Bradyrhizobium diazoefficiens: one gene and its partner. The protein of the gene in region 2 interacts with the protein of the main gene of each other region in a pairwise test. Links are inferred from orthologs where the notes say so. Each region holds a gene or a part of one and is shown on either strand. Other genes may lie near its edges.

Region 1 (11,416 bases), on a different replicon or contig from region 2:
GCGAGGTCGAACTGTGCTGTTTCGGCACGGGCAGGGCGGATTCCGCATCTGCCTCGAGCGGCCCGGCCGACTTGGGTGAGGCAGCGGCCTGATTGCTGCGCGCCGGCTTGCCCCCGGACGCGGGCTTGGCGGCGGCCATCACCAGGCCCGATCCGTCGGCGCTGACATTCACCTTCGCCCCCATCTGCATCACGGTCATCGAGATCGACTTGCCGGCCTTGGAAAACTCCATCACCGCCATGTTGGGCTGGTTGATCACCGAGGGCTGCTCCTTCCAGCCGGCCGGCTTCAGCGCCGCGCGGTAGAAGGCGGTCAACGCCTTGACGCTGGAGGTCGCGTTGAATTCGAGCCGGCCGCCGTCGCCGTCGAACTCCACCTCCTGCGCGTTCTCGGGCAGCGGCACCGGCGTGGTGCCGCCGGCCTGTGCCTGCAACGGTGCATCGGACAGCGTCGCGGCCTGCGCCTTGCGACGGACTTCGTCGGCGGCGATGACCTGTTTCGCCATCGCTTCGGCGTCACTCATGAACTTGTCGTCGGCATCCTTCTTCGCCCTGGCGCGCGCGGCGAGCACGGATTCCTTCACCTGCGCGGTCAGATAGACCATCGTGAAGTCGTATTTGCGGGCGAGCCGCAGCAAGCCGGTTTCCTCGGGCGAGGAGAATTTGAACGCGACTTCGTCGCCCGCGGCAAGAGGTGCATTTCCCTGTTCCGTCCAGCCGCGCGCCGCAAGTTCGCGATGGTAGAACGCGAGCACGGCGGGCAGATCGGCCAGGGCTGCGATGGTCAGTTCGCGCCGGTTCGATCTGGCGTCGCCGCCTCTGCCCGCCGCCGACTTGTACGGCTTCGGCGCCGGCAGGCCGGACATCTCTTCCGACGGAAGATCGGTCGGCAAGGCGAACGGCGCGACCTTGATTTCGACATTGGTCCGGCCGTCGTCGCGGCGCGTCAAACTCAACATCACCGGCTTCTGATGATAGAAGCCGCCGCGGTCGTCATCGTCATGGCCATAGAAGGCGCGCACGCCGTTTGAGATGGTTTCGCTGATATCCGCGTTCGGCCAGCGCGCGGCGCTCTCGGCCGTGAGCTTCCGCCAGCCGATGGCGGTCATTTCCCTGGCGTAGAAATCCCGTGTCGCCTCGAGCGCAACCGGCGCGATGCAGGCGAGATAGGGCCGGGTCTCGTCGAACACGAGATCGATCGCGCCCTCGGGGAACGGGACATTCGAATAGATGCGGTTCGGGGTGTAGGAGACCGATGATTGATCGGGCCGGCCGAGGCCCTGCGTGAAGGAGACGGAAAGTCCCTGCCGCCCCTTCTTGAACACGAGTTCGGTGGTGGCCTCGTCAAGCGGGCGGACATAGGGCACCCAGCCGTCGGCGCGGAGCATCTTCTTCGCGGCGGCGGTCACCGCGACCACAGTCGGCACGCCATATTGCATCCGGTAAGGATCGGGGTGCGAATTTTCGTCGATCGCACCTTGCAGCTTCGGCAGTGCGTGCACGTCGACGATGCCCTCGTCCGTCGGAGCCGCGAGCGCAGGGCTCGCCATCAACAGAAGGCCGCATGCGAACAGCCGCCAGCGTGCCGGGGCTCGCGTCCCGCGCGTGATCGTCGACATCGACCAAACTCCCGGATTTCGCGCGGATCGTTCCATTGCGCGATTGCAGGCTGCGACACCCCCGACGCCGCCTCAGACAGCTAGTCGCGGCGGGAACCGGGCAGGTTCAATTGGGTGCTGCCTTGCAGCCGCGGCGCCGCAAGCGAGCAATGTGAGGCCGCACACGAACAGCCGCCATCGTGCCGGGACTCTCGTCCCGGACCTTACCGTCGTCATGGACACTCTCCAAGGAAATCGCGCGCGTTTCGAATTCATCGCCGCGATTGCAACGGCTGCGACACCGACGGTGCGGCCTCAGGGAGCTAGTCGCGACCTGAACGAGGCGGGTTCAATGGCGCTACCGCCGCGCCGAAACCTGCCCGCTCTCGACGTCAAAGACCTCGCCGCCAGCGTCGATTTCGGCAAACGCAGCCGGGTCCGCGCCGGTCAACCAGACCTGCGCGCCGAGCTTGCGCAGCTCGTCGAACAGCGCGGTGCGACGGTTCGGATCGAGATGGGCGACGACCTCGTCGAGCAGCAGCAGCGGCACGATGCCGGTCATCTCGGCGACCAGCGTCGCATGCGCCAGCACCAGCCCGATCAGCAGCGCCTTCTGCTCCCCCGTGGATGCGTCGCGCGCGGGCATGCTTTTCGGCGCGTAGATCACCTGGAGATCGGTGAGATGCGGCCCGTCGGTGGTGCGGCCGGCGATGGCGTCGCGGGGGCGGTTGTCGCGCAGGATCTGGCGGTAGCGGTCCTCGACCGAGGTTGCGGTCTCGCTCAGCAGCGCGTTCTCCATCCAGCCGTCGAGTGCGATCTGCGCCGACGGAAACGCGGATTGTTGCGCGCGCGCGTTCAGCATGCCGGTCAGCCGCGCCGCGGTCTGGCCGCGCGTCGCGGCGACTGCGACCGCAAGTTCGGCGGTCTCGCGCTCGATCGCATCACACCAATGGTCGTCGTAATTGCGCGTCTCGAGCAGGCGATTGCGCGAGCGCAACGAACGTTCCAGTGCGGAGATGCGGCTGGAGTGCTGGCTGTCGATCGCGAGCACCAGGCGGTCGAAGAAGCGCCGCCGTTCGGAGCCCGCGCCCAGGAACAATCCGTCCATCGCCGGCGTCAGCCACACCATGCGGATGTGGTCGCCGAAGGCGGTGGCCGAATTGACCGGCTCGCGGTCGATGCGGCAACGCCGGCTGATGGCGCTGTCGGCCTGCGGCGGCTCGATGCCGGTGCCGAGGGTGGCGAGCCCCAGCGCGCCCTCGACCTGCGCGGAGACCGCCCAGGAGCCGTCGCCCTGGTTGTCGGCGACGTCGTCCAGCGTGGCGCGCCTTAAGCCGCGCCCCGGCGACAGGAACGAGATCGCCTCGATGCAATTGGTCTTGCCCGCCCCATTCGGCCCGACCAGCGCCACCATGTCAGCCGCCGTCTCGAGCCCCGCCGCCCGATAATTGCGAAAATGCGTCAGCGTCAGGCGATGAATGCGGGAGGGGGTCATATTTATTCGTGATGGACGCGATTCTTCCCCTCTCCCCTTGTGGGAGAGGGTGGCGCCTCACGAAGTGAGGCGACGGGTGAGGGGTATCTTACCGCCCGGCAAGCTTTGCAAGAATATCCTCTTGGACGGAAGTGGATTGCTTCAGCACGTCGTTGTTCCAGTAACGGGCTATCAGAAATCCCTCGGCTGCGAGGATTGCATCCCGGGTCGCATCGCTTTGCGAATCGGCATGCTGACTTCCGTCGATCTCGATCACAAGGCGCTTATCGAAACAGACAAAATCGAGAATGTAGTTCTTGAAAGGGATCTGCCTACGAAACTTGAAGTCCGATAGGCGCCGTTCCCTGAGCAGCCGCCACATTGCAGTCTCCGCATCAGTTGGCTCATGCCGCATGTTCTTCGCGAATTGGCGGAGATGTCTGGGGTCTTGCCGATGGGACGGCTCTTGCGGCACAAACCCCTCACCCAACCGAGTGCGTGTCTGCCAGCGGAGTAGCCCTCTCCCACAAGGGGAGAGGGCACAGCAATGGGCATCGCGTTAGGCATCAGAGGTAGGGTGTGCTGCGGAGGGGGCACCTCCCTCACACCCGCATCGGCATCAGCACATACAGCGCGCTCTTGTCGTCCTTGTCCTGGACCAGGGTCGGCGAGCCCGGATCGGCGAGCTTCAGCGTGGCGACGTCGCCTTCGATCTGGGCGGCGATGTCGAGGAGGTAGCGGGAGTTGAAGCCGATATCGAGCGCGTCGGAGGCGTACTCGACCTCGATCTCTTCGGTGGCGCTGCCGGAATCCGGATTGGTCACCGACAGCACCAGCTTGCCCGGCGACAGCGACAATTTCACCGCGCGACCGCGCTCGCTCGATATCGTCGAGACGCGGTCGACCGCGTTCTCGAAATCCTTCTTGTCGACAATGAGCTCCTTGTCGTTGCCCTGCGGAATGACGCGGCCATAATCGGGGAAGGTGCCGTCGATCAGTTTCGAGGTCAGCACGACGTTGCCGATCGTAAAGCGGATCTTGGCCTGCGACAGCTCGATCGTGACTTCGGCTTCGGTGTCCTCGATCAGCCGCTGCACCTCGCCGACGGTCTTGCGCGGCACGATCACGCCGGGCATGCCCTCGGCGCCCTTGGGCTGCACCAGATCGAGCTGGGCGAGGCGGTGGCCGTCGGTGGCGACGCCGCGCAAGGTCGCGGCCGTCGCCGTGCCCGCGGCATGAAGATAGATGCCGTTGAGATAATAGCGCGTTTCCTCGGTGGAGATCGCGAACTGGGTCCGGTCGATCAGCCGCTTGACGTCCTTGGCGGCGAGCGAGAACGAATGCGACAGGTCGCCGGTGGCGAGATCCGGGAAATCATTCTCCGGCAGCGTCTGCAGCGTGAAGCGCGAGCGGCCGGCGCGGATCGCCAGCACCGCGCGGTCGCCGTCGGCTTCCAGCACGATCTGCGAACCATCCGGCAGCTTGCGCACGATGTCGTAGAACATGTGCGCCGGCACGGTGGTCGAGCCCGCGGTCGCGGTTTCCGCAGGCAGCGTCTCCGTCACTTCGAGGTCGAGGTCGGTCGCCTTCAGCGACAATTTCGCGTTCTCGGCGCGGACCAGCACGTTGCCCAGGATCGGAATCGTGTTGCGCCGCTCGACCACGCGGTGGACATGGCCCAGCGATTTCAGGAGTTGCGCGCGTTCGACCGTAACTTTCATTGCACCACTCGCCCGATCCCCAAAGATTGAAAAAGCCGGGCGGAGGAAAGCGCGCCGCGGCACCGAAGACCCCGGAAGCCGGGTGATCCAGCCGATATGACCAAAGCCGCCAGGGTCGCGCAAGGTGGCGCGGATGGCCCCCGGATTCAAGGGATGGCGGGGTAGTTCCCCACGATTTACAGGCAGAAACACGACCGCCGCCCGGGCATGGCCGGGGCGGCGGGAAGGGGGAGGAAAGCTTAGGCGTTTATTCCTGAAGCTGGCGCTTCAGCGACTCCACTTCCTCGGACAGCGCATTGTCCTTGGAAACCAGGGCCTCGATCTTGCGCACCGCGTGCAGCACCGTGGTGTGGTCGCGGCCACCGAAACGGCGGCCGATCTCGGGGAGCGAGCGCAGGGTCAGGGTCTTGGCGAGGTACATCGCCACCTGGCGCGGACGCACCACATTGGCGGTCCGGCGCGAGGACAGGAGGTCGGAGCGGCTGACATTATACTGCCGTGCCACCACGCGCTGGATGTCCTCGATCTTGATCCGCTTCGGCTCCTGCGGTCGGATCAGGTCGCGCACTTCGTGCTCGGCCATCTCCAGCGTCACCGGCCGGTTGTTGAGCTTCGAATGCGCCAGCAGGCGGTTGATCGCGCCTTCGAGATCCCGGCCGTTATGGGTGATGGCGCGGGCGAGATAGGTCAGCACCTCCTCCGGCACGTCGAAGGTCGCATGGTGGGTGCGGGCGGCCGCGACGCGCGACTTGAGAATGCCGAGCCGCAGCTCTTCGCCGAGCGAGCCCATCTCGACCACGAGGCCGCCGGCGAGCCGGGAGCGGACGCGGTCGTCGAGGCTTTCCAGATCGGACGGCGGACGGTCGGCTGCGATCACGACCTGGCGGCCGGCATCGATCAGCGCATTCAGCGTGTGGCAGAACTCGGCCTGCGTCGACTTGCCCTGCAGGAACTGGAGATCGTCGATGACCAGCACGTCGATGCCGCGCAGCGCTTCCTTGAAGGCCAGCGCCGTCTGCGTCTTCAGCGCGGCGACGAAGCCGTACATGAATTTTTCCGCGGTGAGATAGAGCACCTTGCGCTCGTTGCCGGAATTGCCGGCCCAGGTCACCGCCTGCAGCAGATGCGTCTTGCCGAGGCCGACACCGGCATGGATGTAGAGCGGGTTGAACATCACGGGATCGCCGCGGCGCCCCTCGGCGACCTGGCGTGCCGCCGCATGCGCCAGCGTGTTGGAGCGGCCGATGACGAAGCTCGCAAAGGTCAGGCGCGGATCGAGCGGCGAGCCGCCGAGCGCATCATGGTTGGCGGAGACCGGCGCGGTCGCGGTCGAACGCAGCTCGGGCGCGGGGGTGCGACGCGTCTCGACCGGCACCGGCGCTTCCTTCGGCTGCACCACGGGGCGCACCGCGGTGCGAACGGTGAGGTCGATGCGATGCACTTCCGGCATTTCGGCCTGCCAGCACGACAGCACGCGCTCGGCGTAATGGGCCTGGATCCAGCTCTTCAGGAAGCGGGTCGGGACCGAGAGACGCACGCTCTCCTCCTGCACGCCTTCGAGATCCATGCGCGCAAACCAGCTCGTGTAGACGTCTTCGCCGACGTTCGAGCGCAGCCTGCTCTTCACGCGCGACCAGCGATCCTGTTCCGGTGTTGTCATCATGAGAAAACTTTTCTTGAGAGATTAAGGTTGCTTCGTGAGCGCCATGCAGAGTTCCTGCCAGGACTCTAGAATGGCGCGACCTCTAGCGAGTTCATCATCGGACATAGCTCGACCGTTCGGCGGAAACGCCGCGGTCAGATCAGCGATGTCAGAGATGGAGGGGTCGCGAGGTCAGCGCGTACTCAGCGCTTCGTCACATGCGGGAGGCTGGAAGTCCGACAGACCCAGAACGGCATCGTTCGAAAAAGAGATTTGTTTCAATACCGCGTTGAGTCCGTAAGACATGATACCTCCCCGTCCTGCCGTGATTGCGCACGGCAAGGTCCTGCGTGTCCTAGAAGACAACTACGACCAAGGTCGCCGATGCCCAGCCCGTCTGCACTGTTCGTCCGCTCGGCTTCGCCATTCGCGTGTCGGGGCAGTTTGACGATGTCTCTCACGAGCGCTTGACGCGAGCGGGATCGGAAAGATCCCGCTTGGAGACATTCAGACAAAGAGCTACCATCCCCACATTGCTGTAGGGTTTGAACCGACAATCGCTTGTTGAAGCGTCGCCAACGTGCACACCGCCGCCGATTTGCACGCTCGCCCCGTTTTCTAAAACCGCGCTGGTCTCAAGATCGTGGGCGCTGCGGACGGCTTAAGAAATACACTAAGCGGAAAGACTCGCAACGGAATTGATTCAGACTTGAGGCGATTAAAAACTTGATCTGCGTTAACGCCGCGCGCGAGTTGTTCACAGGCTTCGGAGCAAGTTTTTGGATTCGTGCACAGATTCGAAAGAGCGGCGCGTCATGTGACAATTCCTCGCCACCGCCAAAAATTTTTTACAAAAGCGTCACGCGCGTGCCGCGCGCGCGAATTTTCCAAATGCTTGGCGCCGCTATGTCGATAAGTGATTAGCGAGACACCGCTTTTTGAGTCGCGTTTCGCAGGGTAACCCGACGCGAAACATATTCCGGTGAAACTACGGTGTGCAGAACTCGCGCGCGCGCGAATGCAAGTTTGCGCCACCCTGCAGGGGTTTTTCGCAGCGCGGTGAAAAGTTTCAGCTGTTGCAAAAACAACGGCAAGTAGAATTACGGAATGCTGCGTGGCGACCACGACGAAAGTCTGCCAACGAAAGATTGGTCACCCAACGACCGCAAGCGTGACTTGTGACACGCAACAAAAAGCCCGGCGTAAAAGCCGGGCTGATTGAGAGCGCGATGCTCGATTGCCTCACCCGATCGAATGACTCGATCGCTTGGTGGGCTTACTCAGCGAACTTACTTGCCGAGCTTACTTGGCGAGCTTGGCGATCTGCGCGGTGAGGCGCGAGACTTTGCGGCTGGCGTTGTTCTTGTGAATGATGTTGCGCTGCGCGGCGCGCATCAGCTCGGGCTCGGCACTGGCCAGCGCCTTGACGGCGGCGGCGCGATCGCCGGTCTTGATGGCTTCTTCGACGTTACGCACGGCACCGCGCATCTGGGTGCGGCGCGACTTGTTGACGGCGGTGCGGCGGGCGATCTTGCGCGTCGCCTTCTTGGCGGAAGTGGTATTGGCCATGGTCTCAATGTCCTTATGCGGTACCGGTCGCGTCTTGGTCGGGTGGCGCCGGCAGCGTGACCGCGGAATCGACGCTCGGATTCAGGGGGTTCGGTTGCTGGGCTGTTCCCGGAACATGAGCGACGGACTTGCGGCCATCTCTGAGGCTCAAACAAAAGAGCCTGCAACTGCTCAAAGAACAGCGGCGGCAGGATTGCGCCCGCCGCCAGTTGGCGCCCTTATAGAGGGGGTCTTTGGCACCGTCAACGCTTTCCAGGTCTGGAAAATGGGCATTGGGCGCGCCGAGCGCGGCCCGTAACGCCCTGATGAGGTTGAATTTCTGCCGTCTCTTGGCTATTGGCTGACGGCGCTTATTGGGGTCGCCCGTTCGGACGACCATAGAGGGTGGGGCATGATCCGCGGCTTTTTCCGACTAATTGGCTTGTTGCTGCTGGCCGGCGGGTTCTTCTTCATGGTCTATGACGGCGCCCGCTGGGTCGCCGACCAGACCCTGCGATTCACCCGGTTCGGCCAGTTCTGGAATGATATCAATCAGACCAGCCAGACGGCGTTCCGGACCTGGGTCGAGGCCAAGGCGCCCTGGCTCTGGACCTCGGTGATCCGCCTGGTGCTGGACCAGCCGGTCTTCGCCGTGCTGGGCATTTTGGGCATCCTGCTGATGATCCTGTTCCGCCCCCGCAAGCCGCTGATCGGCTATTCCCGGGATTGATCTTCAATTCCCGCCGGGATTGATCTTCAATTCCCGCCGGGATTGAGCTGCAAATAAGGGGCGCCGTAACGAGGCTGCGCCTTTCTGCGTAAAGACTTATATTCCCACTCGATCGCGAGCACGCCGCCTGAGCGCCTGGTTCAGGCGACCGACAGCTCGTTTCTCGGAGATCCGTCCATGCTGTTCATGCGCAAGACCACCGCATTGCCGAGCGCAGCTGAAGCGCTGCCCGGCCGTGCGCAAGCCATTCCGACCGCGACCAGCCATTTCGTCAACGGCGCGAAGTTGCAGCCGCCTTATCCCGCAGGCCTCGAGCAGGCCGTGTTCGGGCTCGGCTGCTTCTGGGGCGCCGAGCGCAAATTCTGGGAGCTTGGCGACGGCATCTATGCGACCGCTGTCGGCTATGCCGGCGGCCACACGCCGAACCCGACCTATGAAGAGACCTGTTCGGGACGCACCGGCCACACCGAACTGGTGCTGGTCGTGTTCGATCCGAAGAAGATTTCCTACGAGAAGCTTCTGAAGACGTTCTGGGAGAGCCACAACCCGACGCAGGGCATGCGCCAGGGCAACGACGTCGGCACGCAGTATCGCAGCGCGATCTACACGTACTCCGAGGCGCAGAAGACAGCGGCCGACGAGTCGAAGAAGCTCTATCAGAAGGCGCTCGCGGCAAAGGGCCTCGGCGCCATCACCACCGAGATCGCGCCGGCCGGCGAATTCTACTTCGCCGAGGACTATCATCAGCAATATCTGGCGAAGAACCCCGCCGGCTATTGCGGCCTCGGCGGCACCGGCGTGTCGTGTCCCATCGGCGCGGGCGTGAGCGCGTAAGGCCAGCCACAACCCCTCGTCATGCCCGGGACAAGCCCGGGCATGACGGAGTGTGCGGTCCGCATTGTCGCGCCAAGACGCCTCTCAACCCTTTATTAACCATAACCGGTGCATCACTGGAGCTGTCTCGTTCCGAGGGATGGCTCCGGTGCCGGTTGCGCGCGCGTTTCGATGGTCGATCTTGGCAGCGTCCTTGGCAGCGTCCGCCGCGCTGACCCTGGGCGGCTGCATGCAGACTGCCGGTCCCGTCGCCTACATGCAGCCCCGTCCTGATCTCGACACCATGGCCTATGGCCAGCCCTATAGCGCTCCGCCTCCGGTCATCGTTGCCAACAACGGCGGCGGCGCCATTGATGCGCTCACCAATTCCTTTGCCTCGGGCCCCGCACCCGTGCCGGTCGCCTATGCCGCGCCGATGGTGGCAGCACCCGCGCGCTACGACGCCTCCTATCACCTCGACGCCGGCGACAAGCTGCGCGTCGTGGTCTACGGCCAGGAAGGCCTCACCAACAGCTACGCCATCGATGCCGGCGGCTCCATCACCATGCCGCTGATCGGTGCGGTGCCGGCGCGTGGCCGCACCCCCGCGGGATTAGCGGGCGAAATCGCCGCGCGCCTGCGCAACGGCTATATCCGCGAGCCGTCGGTGGCGGTGGAGATCGAATCCTATCGCCCGTTCTTCATTCTCGGCGAAGTCGCCGCGCCCGGCCAATATCCTTACGTGCCGAACATGACGGTCGAGAGCGCGGTTGCGATCGCCGGCGGCTTCTCGCCGCGCGCCAAGCGCGACGTTGTGACCGTCACGCATACCGAAGGCGGTGGCGCCATGCGCGCGGTCGTGCCGCTCGGCACGCCCGTCAGCCCCGGCGACACCGTGTTCGTCGGCGAGCGCTGGTTCTAGTTTCAGCCCAAGTCTCTCCCCCTCGTCATTCCGGGGCGCGCGCAGCGCGAGCCATGGTGCGCAATTGCGCACCAGAGAATCCATTGCGCTTCAATCTCTGCTGCTAAATGGATTCCGGGCCCGCGACTTCGTCGCGTCCCGGAATGACAGCGGAGAGTCATCTCCGAAAATCGAGCCGCCCGTTCGGAAAGCAGCCGTCGATCCTTGCGGCGTCGATCACAACGCCGATCCATGGCCGCGTGATCACAGGGTTGGTCAGGTTGATGTACTTGCCGACGAGGCGATCCGTGCCCTCGCGCGCGGCGTCGATCAGGCCATGCCGGCGGCCGTCGTCCCAATCGAACCGCAGATAAATCCGCTCACCCACGATACGGACCTCCGCGCGGCCCTGCTTCCATTTGTCCGGCGTGTCGCCGGCAATGGTCGGATCGGCGCCGCCGTTCCAGCGGCTCGCCCAGATACCCTCGAGCGGATCGGATGATGCGAGAATGGTTGCCCAGTGCGCCGCGTTTGCGTCGGCGGCATCGCCGGCGAGCCTGGCACTCGCGGCGTAATCCATCACCTCGGAATCATCAGGCTCCGGCACGTCCATGGTGCCGAACGGATTGCGGATGACGATGTTCGTATTGGCCTGCTGCATGATGCTCTCCCGGCGTGAACTGGCATGATCAGCCAGCTCTATCGCCGCGCGCCACGCCGCGCCCACCCGATTTCTGTCAACCTCTCCCCATCATTCCGGGCCTGCGCCTGTCGGCGCATCCCGGAATGACGGAGGGAGAGTTGCGCGCTACTTCGCCAAATGCTTCGCGAAAAACGCCAGGCTGCGACGCCAGGCGATCTCGGAGCTGGTCTTGTCGTAGCTCGGCCGCTCGTCGCAATGGAAGCCGTGCTGGGCGCCGGGATAGATGAAGACCTCCACGTCCGGCCGCTTCGCCTTGACGGTCTCGACGTCGGCCAGGGGAATGCCTG
Region 2 (11,342 bases):
GCTCCACCGGGCGCGCCTCGATCTTGTCGTTGTCCTCGCGCACGAACACGATGGTCCTGTTTTCCAATGTCTGGATCGCGCTGCGGCGTACGGCGACCGCGACGTTGCGGGCGGCGAGGATCAGCCGCGCCGTGACGAACAGGCCAGGTCGTAAGCGTCCGTCGGGATTCGCCAGCACCACGCGGGCGAGCGCGGTCTGGGTCTCGCTGCTGCCGATCGGCGCCATATAGGAGATCGTGCCCCTGATCTCGCCCCGGCCGTCATCGGGATCGATCAGCACCTCGTCGTCGATGCGAACGCGTTTGAGGTCCTGCCGGTAGATCGACAGGTCGACCCAGATGGTCGAGAGATCGGCGACGACGAAAGCCGGCTTCTGCTCGGAGGCGTATTCGCCGAGCGAGATCTGCCGTTCGATGATGGTCCCGGCGATCGGGGCCTTCAGCTCGTAGACGGTGAGGCTCTGATTGCTCTCGATGGTGGCGAGCGGTTCGTCCTTGCCGACGTTGTCGCCGATGCGCTTCTGGATCGATTTGGCCAGACCCGGAAAGCGTGGCGTCACCTGCACCACGGCTTCCTGGTTGGCGCGCAAAATGCCGTTGAAAGACAGCGTATCGGTCAAAGTGGCGCTCGCCGCTGCCGCCAGCGTCACGCCGGCGGCGGCAAGCTTGACGTCGGAGATGCGGATGCGGTCGGCGCCATGTTCGTCCTGCTCGACATGGTCGTTCGGCTTTTCCGGCTTTTTGTCCGCGGCATGTTCGGTCGGCGCGACCTTGGCCGGCGCGAGCAGGGAATAGCCGTAAGCACCAAGCGCGGCGGCAACGATGGCGACGAGGATGGCGGAGGATGTCTTCATCGCGCGCTCTCCCGGGCCAGCGCAAATGGGTTGCCGACCAGGCCTTCGATGGTGGCAACCCCGGCATGGAAGTTCGAAAGCGCCTCCTGCTCGCGCAGCCGCGCCTGCGTCACGCTCGCCCGGGCGTCGAGCACTTCGAGCAGGGTGAAGCGGCCCTGGCCGTAGCCCTGCGAGATCGCCTCCACCGCTTCGCTCGCCTTGGGGATCGCGGTCTCGCGCAGCACTGCGAGCTCGCGCAGCGAGCCCTGGAGCGAGTCGTAGGCGCGGCCGGCGACCACGATCAGCGTGTTGCGGTTGGCCTCGCGCTCCGCCCGGGTCTTGGCGAGGCTTTCCTGCGCCGAGAGGATGTTGCCCTGGTTCTGATCGAACACGGGGATCGGCACCGAGACGGAGAGCCGCACGGCATCGTCATTGGTCTCGTTGAAATGGCGCCAGCCGGCGGCGATCCGCACGTCGGGATAGGGCCTGAGCCGCGCCAGCAACAGCTCGGCATTGCGCTGGGCATACACAGCGGTCCAGCGCACCAGCTGCGGATTGGCATCGATCGCGGCGACCACCGACTGGAATGTCGGGGGCTTGCCCATCGTCTCCAGCCTGCCGGAGACCTCGCCGAATTTCGCAGTGGGATCACCCATCAGCACCGCGAGCTCGCGCCGAGCGCTCGCCAGCGTCGCCTTGAAGCGCTCGCGGTCGGCCTTTACCAGCGCGGAGGCAACCTCGGCGCGGCCGGTCTCGGCGGTGGAGGAGGCGCCCGCCTCGACGCGGCGGCGGAGCAGCGGCGTCAGCTTGTCGATCGCCGTAATCTGTTCGTCGAGGATCTGGATGCGCCGCTGCGCGCCGAGCACGCCGAGGAAGGCGATCGCGGTCTCCGACAACACCTCCAGCCTGATGGCCTTGCGCTGGATCGCCGCGACTTCGATGCCGGCCGCGCCCGCGGCGATCCGTGCGTCGCGCTTGCCGAACAATTCAAATGCCTGGCTGATCTGGAGCGTGGTCTCGGCCGATCTGATGCCGCGATAGCTGCCGGACCCGAACGAATTGTCCTGCTCATAGGACAGTTCCGGATTGATGAGGGCGCCGGCCTGGATACGCTGGCCCGTGGCGATGCCGACATCGCGCTCCGCCGCGGTCAGGCGCGGGCTCGCGGCCAATGCCCGCGTGAGCGCGGCGCGCATGGTCAGGGTCTGGGCGTGTGCGTGCTGTGTCAGCCAGGGGCTGACGACAATCGCCATCGCGCACGCGAGGCGCGCAGCCGTTCGTCTGCAAGACATGAAGGTGACCTGTGAACAATAGCATCGTGGGCGCGCGTGGCGCCCGGCTGATCAGCTCAGGTCAGATGTTTGGGGGGCGGGGAGTCGGTATCGGGCGCGATGCCGATCAGCGCAGGCGCACGCTGCGGGACCGGCGCGGCAACGATGTCGCGCGTGGCTTCAGACTGCACCAGCTGCGTGACAGCAATGGAGAAACAGCCATGGCAGTGATGACCGCCGATGGCTTTGTGGTCACTGTGACCCGCTCCGCCGTCATCGAGCATCACGGCGATCTCAGAGCCGCCCGCGGGGCTGGTCACGTCGATATCGTGCGCGCCGTGCAGCGCGCCCGACAGCAGGTACATGCTTGCCACCAGCACAGCCACAAGCCCGCGCCAGTTGCGCTCGGACCAAAAGCTAAGAGGGCGGTAGGTTGCGACCATGAGGTTACTCAATCTGACCTGCCTGCGGTAGCACGGAGGCTGGAACAGTGTCGACCCGCAACATTGTTACGTGTGGGGAACTCGATGTCGCACGGGCCCAAGAGGAAAAGGCCCCAGCCCGGGGCTGACCGGCTGAGGCCTTTGTGCTCACAAACTTCATCCTTGGGACTTGCAGTGACAATTCAGGTCTCGCGGGTTCGTTCCCTGCGAACCACCGAAATTAGGAACGTTCGCCGGTCCCCCTCATTAGCGCCCCGGAGCCTTTGAGGAGGATGGGATTATGGACGGACTGATCTATCTGATCGGCTTGATCGTCGTGATCATGGCGATTTTGTCGTTCTTCGGCCTGCGCTGAGGGAGCTGCGATGGCAATCGAGACTTTCGTGCAGGAAGACGTGACGGAAGGCGGTCTCATGGCCGCTGAGGAGCGCTGGAGCATCCAGTGGAGCTCCATCATCGCTGGCGCTTTCGCAGCCGGCGCAATGTCATTCATCCTTGTCGGCTTTGGCGTGGCGATCGGCCTTGGCGTGAGCTCGGCCTCGCCGACCTGGCGCGATGCATCGGCGGCGCTGGCGCTGTTGTCGGGGCTTTATCTGATCATCCAGGCGATCGTCAGCTTCGGCTTCGGCGGCTACATCGCCGGCCGGACGGCACGACCGGCGCCTGCGCTGGCAACGATCGAGGATGACGGCGAGCGGCGCGACGGGCTTCATGGGCTGACGTCCTGGGCGCTCGCCATGCTCATCGGCGCGGCGCTGCTGGCGATCATTGGTGCTGCGGCGATCGACCGCTCGCCGATGCGCAGCTCAGCCGGGAATGCGAGCTCCGCAGAGCCGCTATTGAGCTACGAGCTCGACAAGCTGTTCCGCGCGCCCCGGCGGGCGGCCAACACCGACATGCGGGAAGCCCGTGCTGAAGCTGGGCGCATCCTGATGACGTCATCCAGCCATAGCGGCGTCGGCACCGATGATCGCGCCTATCTCGTGCAACAGGTCGTTGCCTTGACGGGGCTGTCTGCGCCGGATGCCGAGCGTCGGGTCGATGGGTCGATCGCCGCCTCTCAGACGGCAATCAGCCGCGCCCGGCGTAATTCGGTGATCGTCGCATTCTCGGTTGCGGCGGCGGCCCTGATCGGTGCCGCCGTCGCCTGGGCTGCGGCCGTCGCCGGCGGCCGGCATCGCGATGGCGAGCCGCTGCCAAACTGGATGGCGAGCTCGAACCGCTTTCATCGCGGCCGTCGCGCGATGCCGGTGCCGTAGCGGACCAAGCTTACGCGTTCTCCTCCCAGATCATCGCCAGATGAACGATGGTCTGGACCGCCTTCTCCATGTCCTGCCGGCTGACCCACTCCAGCCGCGAGTGAAATGCGTGCTCGCCGGCGAAGATGTTGGGGCAGGGCAGGCCCATGAAGGAGAGGCGGGAGCCGTCGGTGCCGCCGCGGATCGCGGTGCGCATCGGGCGCAGGCCGGCGCGGCGGATCGCCTCGATGGCGTATTCGAGGATGTGAGGGTGACGGTCGATCACCTGCTTCATGTTGCGGTACTGCTCGCGCACCTCGAACGTGTAGGTCGAGCGCGGATAGTCCTTCATCACGTCCTTGACGATGCCCTCGAGCAGGACTTCCTTCTCCTTCAGCCCCTCCTCGGTGAAGTCGCGTACGATGAAGGAGAGCCGCGCCTGTTCCAGCGCGCCCTCAATGCCGACCGGGTGCAGGAATCCCTGCTTGCCCGACGTCGTCTCCGGCGAACAGCCTTCCTTGGGGAGACGCTCGACGATGGCAGCCGCGATCTTGATCGCGTGTTCCATCTTGCCCTTGGCATAGCCGGGATGGGCGCTGACGCCGGTGATGACGACGGTGGCGCCGTCGGCCGAGAACGTCTCGTCCTCGACGCTGCCCGCGCTCTCGCCGTCCATGGTGTAACCGAAATCGGCCCCTAGCTTCTTGATGTCGACATTGTCGACGCCGCGGCCGATCTCCTCGTCGGGCGTGAACAGGATCTTGACGGTGCCGTGCTTCACATCGGGGTTGTTGATGAAGAAATGCGCGGCATCCATGATCTCGGCGACACCGGCCTTGTTGTCGGCCCCGAGCAGCGTGGTGCCGTCGGTGGTGATGATGTCGTTGCCGATCTGGTTCTTCAGCGCGGGGTGCTCGGCGAAGCGGATCACCTGAGTCGTATCGCCCGGCAAGGTGATGTCGCCGCCGCGATAGTTCTTCAGCACTTGCGGCTTGACGTTCTTGCCGGTGACGTCGGGCGATGTGTCCATGTGCGAGCAGAAGCAGATCACCGGCACCTTCTTAGGTGTATTGGCCGGGATCGTTGCGTAGACGTAGCCGTAATCGTCGAGATGGGCATCCGTGACGCCCATGGCCTTGAGCTCGGTGACGAGAACGCGGCCGAGATCCTTCTGCTTCTCGGTCGACGGCGAGGCCGGGGAATTCGGATCGGACTGGGTGTCGATAGTGACGTAGCGCAAGAAGCGCTCGGTCACGGTATGCGCGAAGGTCAGGGACATGTCTGGTCAAACCGCCGGGTCTTTGGGGGAAGTGGGCAGTATAGCAGAAAAGCGGGCCAGGTTGCGGCCGGACATGGGCGGATCAGGCTTTACGAAAGGTAGCGTCAGATCGCCTCTTTCAGTTCCTTGACGGGGCGGAATGCGACCTTCTTGCTCGCCTTGATGTGGATCGGCTCGCCGGTCGCCGGATTACGCCCGGTGCGGGCCGCGCGCTTGCGGACCTGGAGGATGCCGAGACCGACGATACGGACGCGGTCGCCCTTCTTGAGGTGCCTGGCGATCAGGTCGACCATGTCGGTGAGGACGGCCTCGGCGCGCTTCTTAGAGAGGTCCTGGCTTTCCGCGATGTCGGCTGCCAGGTGCTTGAGCGTGATCGTGGCTGGAGCAGCTGCCTTCTTCGCCATGTCTGGTCTCCTCGGGGGCGCGCGGAAGCCTGCTGGCTCCCAAACTGCCAAGTTCCGGCAGGCCTAGACGATTCGGGATGCGACTGACTACGCCGGCCGTCCGGCGAGGGGCACTGTCATGCGATTTGTCAGGCGAATCCACGCGTTGGCTAGCGCCGTTCGCGCGATCTGCGGCACCATACCGTCGATGAGGCTGAGGATGTGTTGCTAAGTTTTTGAAGATATTGCCAAAAATGGCGCGAGAGACGGGGCTCGAACCCGCGACCTCCGGCGTGACAGGCCGGCGCTCTAACCAACTGAGCTACTCCCGCGTGACGCGTATGTGTCCGCGCGGAACGAGGGGGGACTTAAAGGGGGGACATGGTGAAGTCAAGGACGTTGCGTTCACGGCGACCAAACGCCGGATCGAGCCGGGCAGGACCGTATCGCTACGGCCGGGACGGCTGCCTCGGGGCTTCGAATCAATCAATGATGTTACAAGCTCCACAGGCAATTTCCGGGGACAATTGGCTTGACCGTCGGCTCGCGCGCCTTCCAGAACGCAAGGCTCCAGAAGAAATTCAAGAAGGACGCGGACGCCGCGCTGGCGGCGGCCCATCAGGCCTATGGCAACGGGCGGTTCGCCGACGTCGAAACGCTGTGCCGGCGGATCCTCGAGGTGCTTCCGGATCATTTCGACACGCTGCATCTGCTCGGGGTCTGTCTCAGCGGCGATCCGAAGCGGCTTGAGGAGGCTGAGCGGGTCCTGCGCGCCGCGATCGCGATGAGCCCGCGCGCGGCCAACGTCTATTGCGATCTCGGCACGGTGCTGTTCGACCTCAAGCGCTATGACGATGCGCGGGCCATTCAGGAGAAGGGGATCGCGCTCAATCCGAATTTCCCGATGGCCCTGACCAATCTCGGCAATACGCTGATGCATCTGGCGCTGCCGCTGGAGGCGATCGAACTGCACGAGCGCGCCATCCGATTGAAGCCCGACTATGCCGATGCCTATTGCAATCGCGGCATGGTCGAGCTGCGGATCTGGCACTCCGAGCAGGCCGCGCAAAGCTTCGAGCGCGCGCTGGCGTTTCAACCGAAGCATCAGGAGGCGTTGGCCGGCCGGGGCATGGCCTTGCTGGAGATGCGCGATTACGCGGCCGCGGAAACCGCCCTGAATACGTCCCTGACGCTGAGGCCGGGCAATGCCAAGGTCCTGGCCCATCGGGCGCGGCTGCATATCCGGCTGCTGCGCCTCGAACAGGCGGAACGCGACGTCGACGCGGCGCTCGCGATCGCTCCGACGCTCGAACTGGCGCTGCGCGAAAAGGCGCTCATCAGTCTGCTCCTGAACAAGCCGACGCAGGCCATGGCGGCCTGCAAGAAGCTGCTCGAGCAGAGTCCAAAATCGGAGATCGCGATCAGCCTGATGGGATCGTGTTTCGCCAGCCACGGCGAGATCGCAACCGCGATCGAGCATTTCGACCGGGCGCTGGAGCTCAAGCCCGACTTCGAGGATGCGATCAACAGGAAGATCTTCGCGCTCGACTTCCTGCCCGGCGCGGATTTCGCGATGTTGCAGGCCGCGCGCAAATACTGGTGGGACAATATCGGCGGCAGGATTCCGCAGCGACCCCTTCGGCCGCGGGAGCTCGATCCCGACAGGCGCCTGGTGGTGGGTTACGTGTCTGCCGATTTCAGGCGCCACTCCGCCGGCTTCATCTTCATGCCGGTGCTGCGGCATTGCGATCACACCAATTTCGAGGTCGTCTGCTATTCGTCGTCTCCGCTGCAGGATGAGATGACCGACGAGTTCCGCTCGTTCGCGGATCGCTGGGTCGATGCGGTGTTGCTGTCCGATGAACAATTGACGGATCGCATCGAGGAAGACGGGATCGACATCCTGGTCGATCTCTCCGGTCACTCCGGCGGCAGTCGCCTCGGGATGTTCTCGCGCAAGCCCGCACCGATCCAGGTGTCGGCCTGGGGCGCGCCGACCGGCACGGGTCTGAAGACCATCGACTATATCTTTGCGGACCCGGTCGCGATTCCCAAAGCCGCGCGGCCTGAGTTCGCCGAAAAGATCCACGATCTGCCGTGCATGCTGACGATGTCAGAGCCTGCGCCGGGCTTGTACCGGCCGGACTTGCCGATGCTGCGCAACGGCTACGTCACCTTCGGCAGCTTCAACCGGATCGACAAGATCTCGAACGAGGTGCTGCCGGTGTGGTCCAGGCTGCTGTGCGAGCTGCCGGGATCGAAGCTCGTCATCAAGCACGGTGCGCTCGACGATGCCGGCCTCCGCGATGGCCTGGTCGCCCGTTTCGTCGAGCATGGCGTCAGCCCGGACAGCGTGGTCTGCCTGGGGGCGAGTCCGCGCGACGCGCATCTCGCCGAATACGCAGAGATCGACATCTCGCTCGATCCGTTCCCGCAGAACGGTGGCGCCGGCACCTGGGAATCCCTTCACATGGGCGTGCCTGTGATCGCCAAGCTCGGCCTCACGACTTCGGGGCGGGCGGCGGGCGGCATTCTCAGGGCGATCGGCCTCGACGACTGGGTCGCGGCGGATGACGAAACCTATATCGCGATTGCCAAGCGGTTTGCGGGGGCCCCGGCTGCGCTGGCAGCGCTGCGGGAGGAGCTGCCGGCCCGGATCGCGGCTTCGGCGGCGGGAAATGGCGCGACCTATACTCGCCATGTGGAGGCGGCGTATCGCCAGTTCTGGCGCGACTATTGCGCGGCGCAAGGCAAGTGATTCAAGAGCTTGGCCCGAATTGTTCAGATCCTGGCTCGTCAGGTTCTGCCAAAAATAAAGGCCGCCCCGAGGCGGCCGTTTCGTCTCAAACCGGACCTTTTTACCGCTGTTAGCGGATCTCAGAGGTGCCCGCGCTCGTGATCGCTACCGGCTTGCCGGCCTTGAGCACGTGGGTGGACTGGGCGGTCTGGCTGTAATCGGCGTTGGTGCGAGCTGCGATCCCGAAGGCGGCCACGACTATGCCGGCCACCAGCGCCACCACCACGATCTTCAGGTGGGTACCCCGATCTGCAGAGTGAATTGAGTGGTTCATCAGAGCCTCCCGACGGGCTTTGGCGCCGTCTGTCGGTTGATGTCTTAAGGAGCATCTGTTTCCGGATCGTTTCGCGGGTTCCGCAAAATGGTTTCATCTGGGCATTTGGCCGTTTCGGCTTAAGCAGTCTTACCTGCCGCGTAATCGCGGCGGCCAAATCGCTCCGTCATGATTGCTTCCATCGGCCGCGAACAATCCGGCAAGGGAGAAGCACCATGAACCGTCGAAACGTCCTCGAAGCCACGTTGCTTGGAACCGCCTTGGCGGCGGTGTCAGGCGCCAGTGCGCCAGCGGCCCAGCAGATTGCACGATCGCCCTATGTGACCGCGAAGGACGGCACAAGGCTGTTCGTGCAGGATTGGGGCAACGGGAAACCGGTGCTGCTGCTGACTGCCTGGACCTTCGATGGCACCACCTGGGGCAGCCAGATTGAAGCTCTCACTGCGAAAGGCTTTCGTTGCGTTGCGCTTGACCGGCGCGGGCATGGCCGGTCCGAGATGCCGTCCGCAGGTTATGACCTGGAGACCCTGACCGACGACGTCGCCTCGGTGATCGAGGCGCGCGACCTGCGCGATGTTGCGCTGGTCGGGTTCTCCATGGGGTCGGTCGAGGCGGTGAACTATCTCGCACGATACGGATCGGACCGCATCGCAAGGCTGGTGCTGGTCGCGCCGACGACGCCGTTCCTTGTCAAGACCGAGGACAATCCGGATGCGCTCCCGAAGGCCATGATCGAGACTGACCAGGCGGCTGTCGCCCGCGACTTCGTCAAATGGATCTCAGCGAACGAAGCGCCGTTCTTCCTGCCCGAGACGCCCGAGATCACGCGGACTTGGATTCGCCAGATGATGCTGAGCGTGCCGCTGCCGGTGGCAATGGCCTGTCGCAAGAGCATGGCGTTCGCGGATCTGCGAGCGGCTGCCGCCGGGATCGATCGCCCCACCCTGATCCTTCAGGGCGACAAGGATGCCAGCGCGCCGCTGCCATTGACGGGTGCCAAGACCGCAAAACTGATCAAGGGCAGCAAGCTGACCGTCTACGAGGGCGCGCCGCACCCGCTCCCGCTGACGCATGGCGAGCGCCTGATTGCGGACATGCTCGCGTTCATGAATGCGTGAGCGCCCTAGCTCGCTCGTGCGATGTCGGTGCGGATGGTCCGCGCCGCCCAGACGAACAACAGAGCGCCGAGCGTGGTCGTGACCGCCGCCGAGAGCAGGGAATAGCGCACGGCGTCCGCGCCGTAGCTGCCCTTGAGGGCGTCGTTGACCACGCCCACGGCGAGCGGGCCGACACCCTGGCCGAAGCAGGTCGCAGTGAGCGCGATCAGCGCCGAGGCCAGCGCGCGCATGCTGGGCTTTGCCACCGTCTGCGCGATCGCGAAGATCGGGCCGAGATGGAAGCCGACCAGAAACGAGGTCAGCGCCAGCATCGCGACCATCATCGTGAAATTCTGCGTCAGCATGCACACGGCGAAGACGGGGCCGGCAAGCCCCGAGGTGATCGCCGGCGCCCACAGTTTCCAGCGGTCGTCGCGGCGGCTGACTCGCGCCACCACGATGCCGCCGAACAGGGTGCCGGCCATGCCGGCGAGCCCTTTGAAGGTGCCGGCATAGGTGCCGATCTCGGCGCTCGACAGATGGTGCACGCGCGCCAGGAACGGCGGGATCCAAGCCGCGGTCGCGTAATTGGTGTAAGTGGTCAGGCAGAAGCCGATCAGCACGATGATGAAGCTTTGCTGCGAGGCCAGGAAGCGCAGCGTCGGCCCGAGCGGCTCGGGCACGAAGTTCTCCTGCATCGCGCCACGCTTCGGCTCGGAGATCGTCAGCCACAGGATCAATGCGAGCAAGATGCCCGGCACGCCCGCGACATAGAACGCCGCCCGCCAGCCATAGTGCTGGTTGATAGTGCCGCCGACGAAATAGCCGAGGAAGACGCCGAGATAGGTGCCGATGGCGTAGATGCCGAGTGCGCGCGGGCGCTCGTTCTTGGCAAAGAGATCGGCGACGATCGACTGCGAGGCCGGCGAGCCCGCGGATTCACCGATGCCGACGCCGATCCTGGCGAACGCCAGCGCGGTGACGCTCGAGGCCATGCCGCACAGCGCCGTCATCGCGCTCCAGAACGCAAACGCCAGGGCGACGATGTTGCGGCGGTTGAGCCGGTCGGCGACGCGCGCGATGGGAATGCCGAGCAGGGAATAGAACAGCGCGAAGCCGAAGCCCGCGAGCAGGCCCATCATGGTGTCGCTGAGCAAAAACTCCTTCTTGATCGGCTCGATCAGCACATTGAAGATCGTACGGTCGAGGAAGTTGAGTGCGTAGATGATAGTGAGCAGGCCCAGCACGTAATAGCGCCGCGCCATGGGCTTTGCCGCGGCGGCCGTTTGCACCGACATTTGTGACGTCACATCGACCATCGCTTCCCCCAATTTGGCTTTGCTATCGTTGTGGGTCCAGCTCTCGCTGGAGCTGGCAGCTCAGCCTTCCCTGATGTAGTTCCCCGCTTCGAACTCGACCGGCGCGGCGCTTGCGTCGAATGAGATGCCGACGGGGTCGCGGCCCGCTTCCATCGCGTCGATCTGCTCGCTCAGCATGCGCCGGATCATCAGGATTCCGCGGTCGCTCTGGCCGAAATGTTCCTCGGAATGCACCGTCACCGGGCCTTGGCCGACCTGGGCCTCGTAATCGCCGGGAAATTGCTGGTGCTCTTGCTCCGTCATGTCCCACCAGAACTTGTCGTTGAACTTCGAGCGCATGCGGCCGATGTCGCCGGAGTTTTTCACGCGGCCGGCGACGTAGATGCGGAATGAGGTGTCGTCGATCGGC

What was found.
Region 1: the proteins of JJE66_RS17665 (region 2) and dnaA interact in binary tests that used the Escherichia coli proteins (3 or more experiments, as listed by UniProt). The link is inferred for Bradyrhizobium diazoefficiens from one-to-one orthologs.

The regions. Positions count from the first base shown.
Region 1 is NZ_JAENXS010000001.1:2,024,661-2,036,076, reverse strand. What follows is about bases 4,247-7,100. They hold dnaA (chromosomal replication initiator protein DnaA), read right to left. Parts: upstream 6,453-7,100; coding sequence 5,040-6,452; downstream 4,247-5,039. Other genes in these bases: dnaN (DNA polymerase III subunit beta), read right to left, coding at 4,247-4,792. In the rest of the region: JJE66_RS09555 (hypothetical protein), read right to left, coding at 1-1,618; DNA replication/repair protein RecF, read right to left, coding at 1,956-3,092; JJE66_RS09545 (endonuclease domain-containing protein), read right to left, coding at 3,181-3,546; more of dnaN, read right to left, coding at 3,674-4,246; rpsT (30S ribosomal protein S20), read right to left, coding at 7,737-8,003; JJE66_RS09525 (hypothetical protein), read left to right, coding at 8,395-8,712; peptide-methionine (S)-S-oxide reductase MsrA, read left to right, coding at 8,890-9,546; JJE66_RS09515 (polysaccharide biosynthesis/export family protein), read left to right, coding at 9,695-10,447; JJE66_RS09510 (hypothetical protein), read right to left, coding at 10,605-11,087; JJE66_RS09505 (dienelactone hydrolase family protein), read right to left, coding at 11,235-11,416. UniProt on the Escherichia coli protein: Plays an essential in the initiation and regulation of chromosomal replication. Binds in an ATP-dependent fashion to the origin of replication (oriC) to initiate formation of the DNA replication initiation complex once per cell cycle.
Region 2 is NZ_JAENXS010000002.1:200,771-212,112, forward strand. The notes cover bases 3,818-6,597. They hold JJE66_RS17665 (HU family DNA-binding protein), read right to left. Parts: upstream 5,468-6,597; coding sequence 5,168-5,467; downstream 3,818-5,167. Other genes in these bases: pepT (peptidase T), read right to left, coding at 3,818-5,063; JJE66_RS17675 (tetratricopeptide repeat protein), read left to right, coding at 5,979-6,597. Outside these bases: divalent metal ion exporter adaptor subunit IhpB, read right to left, coding at 1-853; divalent metal ion exporter subunit IhpA, read right to left, coding at 850-2,124; JJE66_RS17650 (hypothetical protein), read right to left, coding at 2,181-2,546; JJE66_RS17655 (hypothetical protein), read left to right, coding at 2,912-3,805; more of pepT, read right to left, coding at 3,816-3,817; more of JJE66_RS17675, read left to right, coding at 6,598-8,204; JJE66_RS17680 (hypothetical protein), read right to left, coding at 8,314-8,517; JJE66_RS17685 (alpha/beta fold hydrolase), read left to right, coding at 8,733-9,635; JJE66_RS17690 (MFS transporter), read right to left, coding at 9,641-10,933; JJE66_RS17695 (aromatic ring-hydroxylating dioxygenase subunit alpha), read right to left, coding at 10,994-11,342.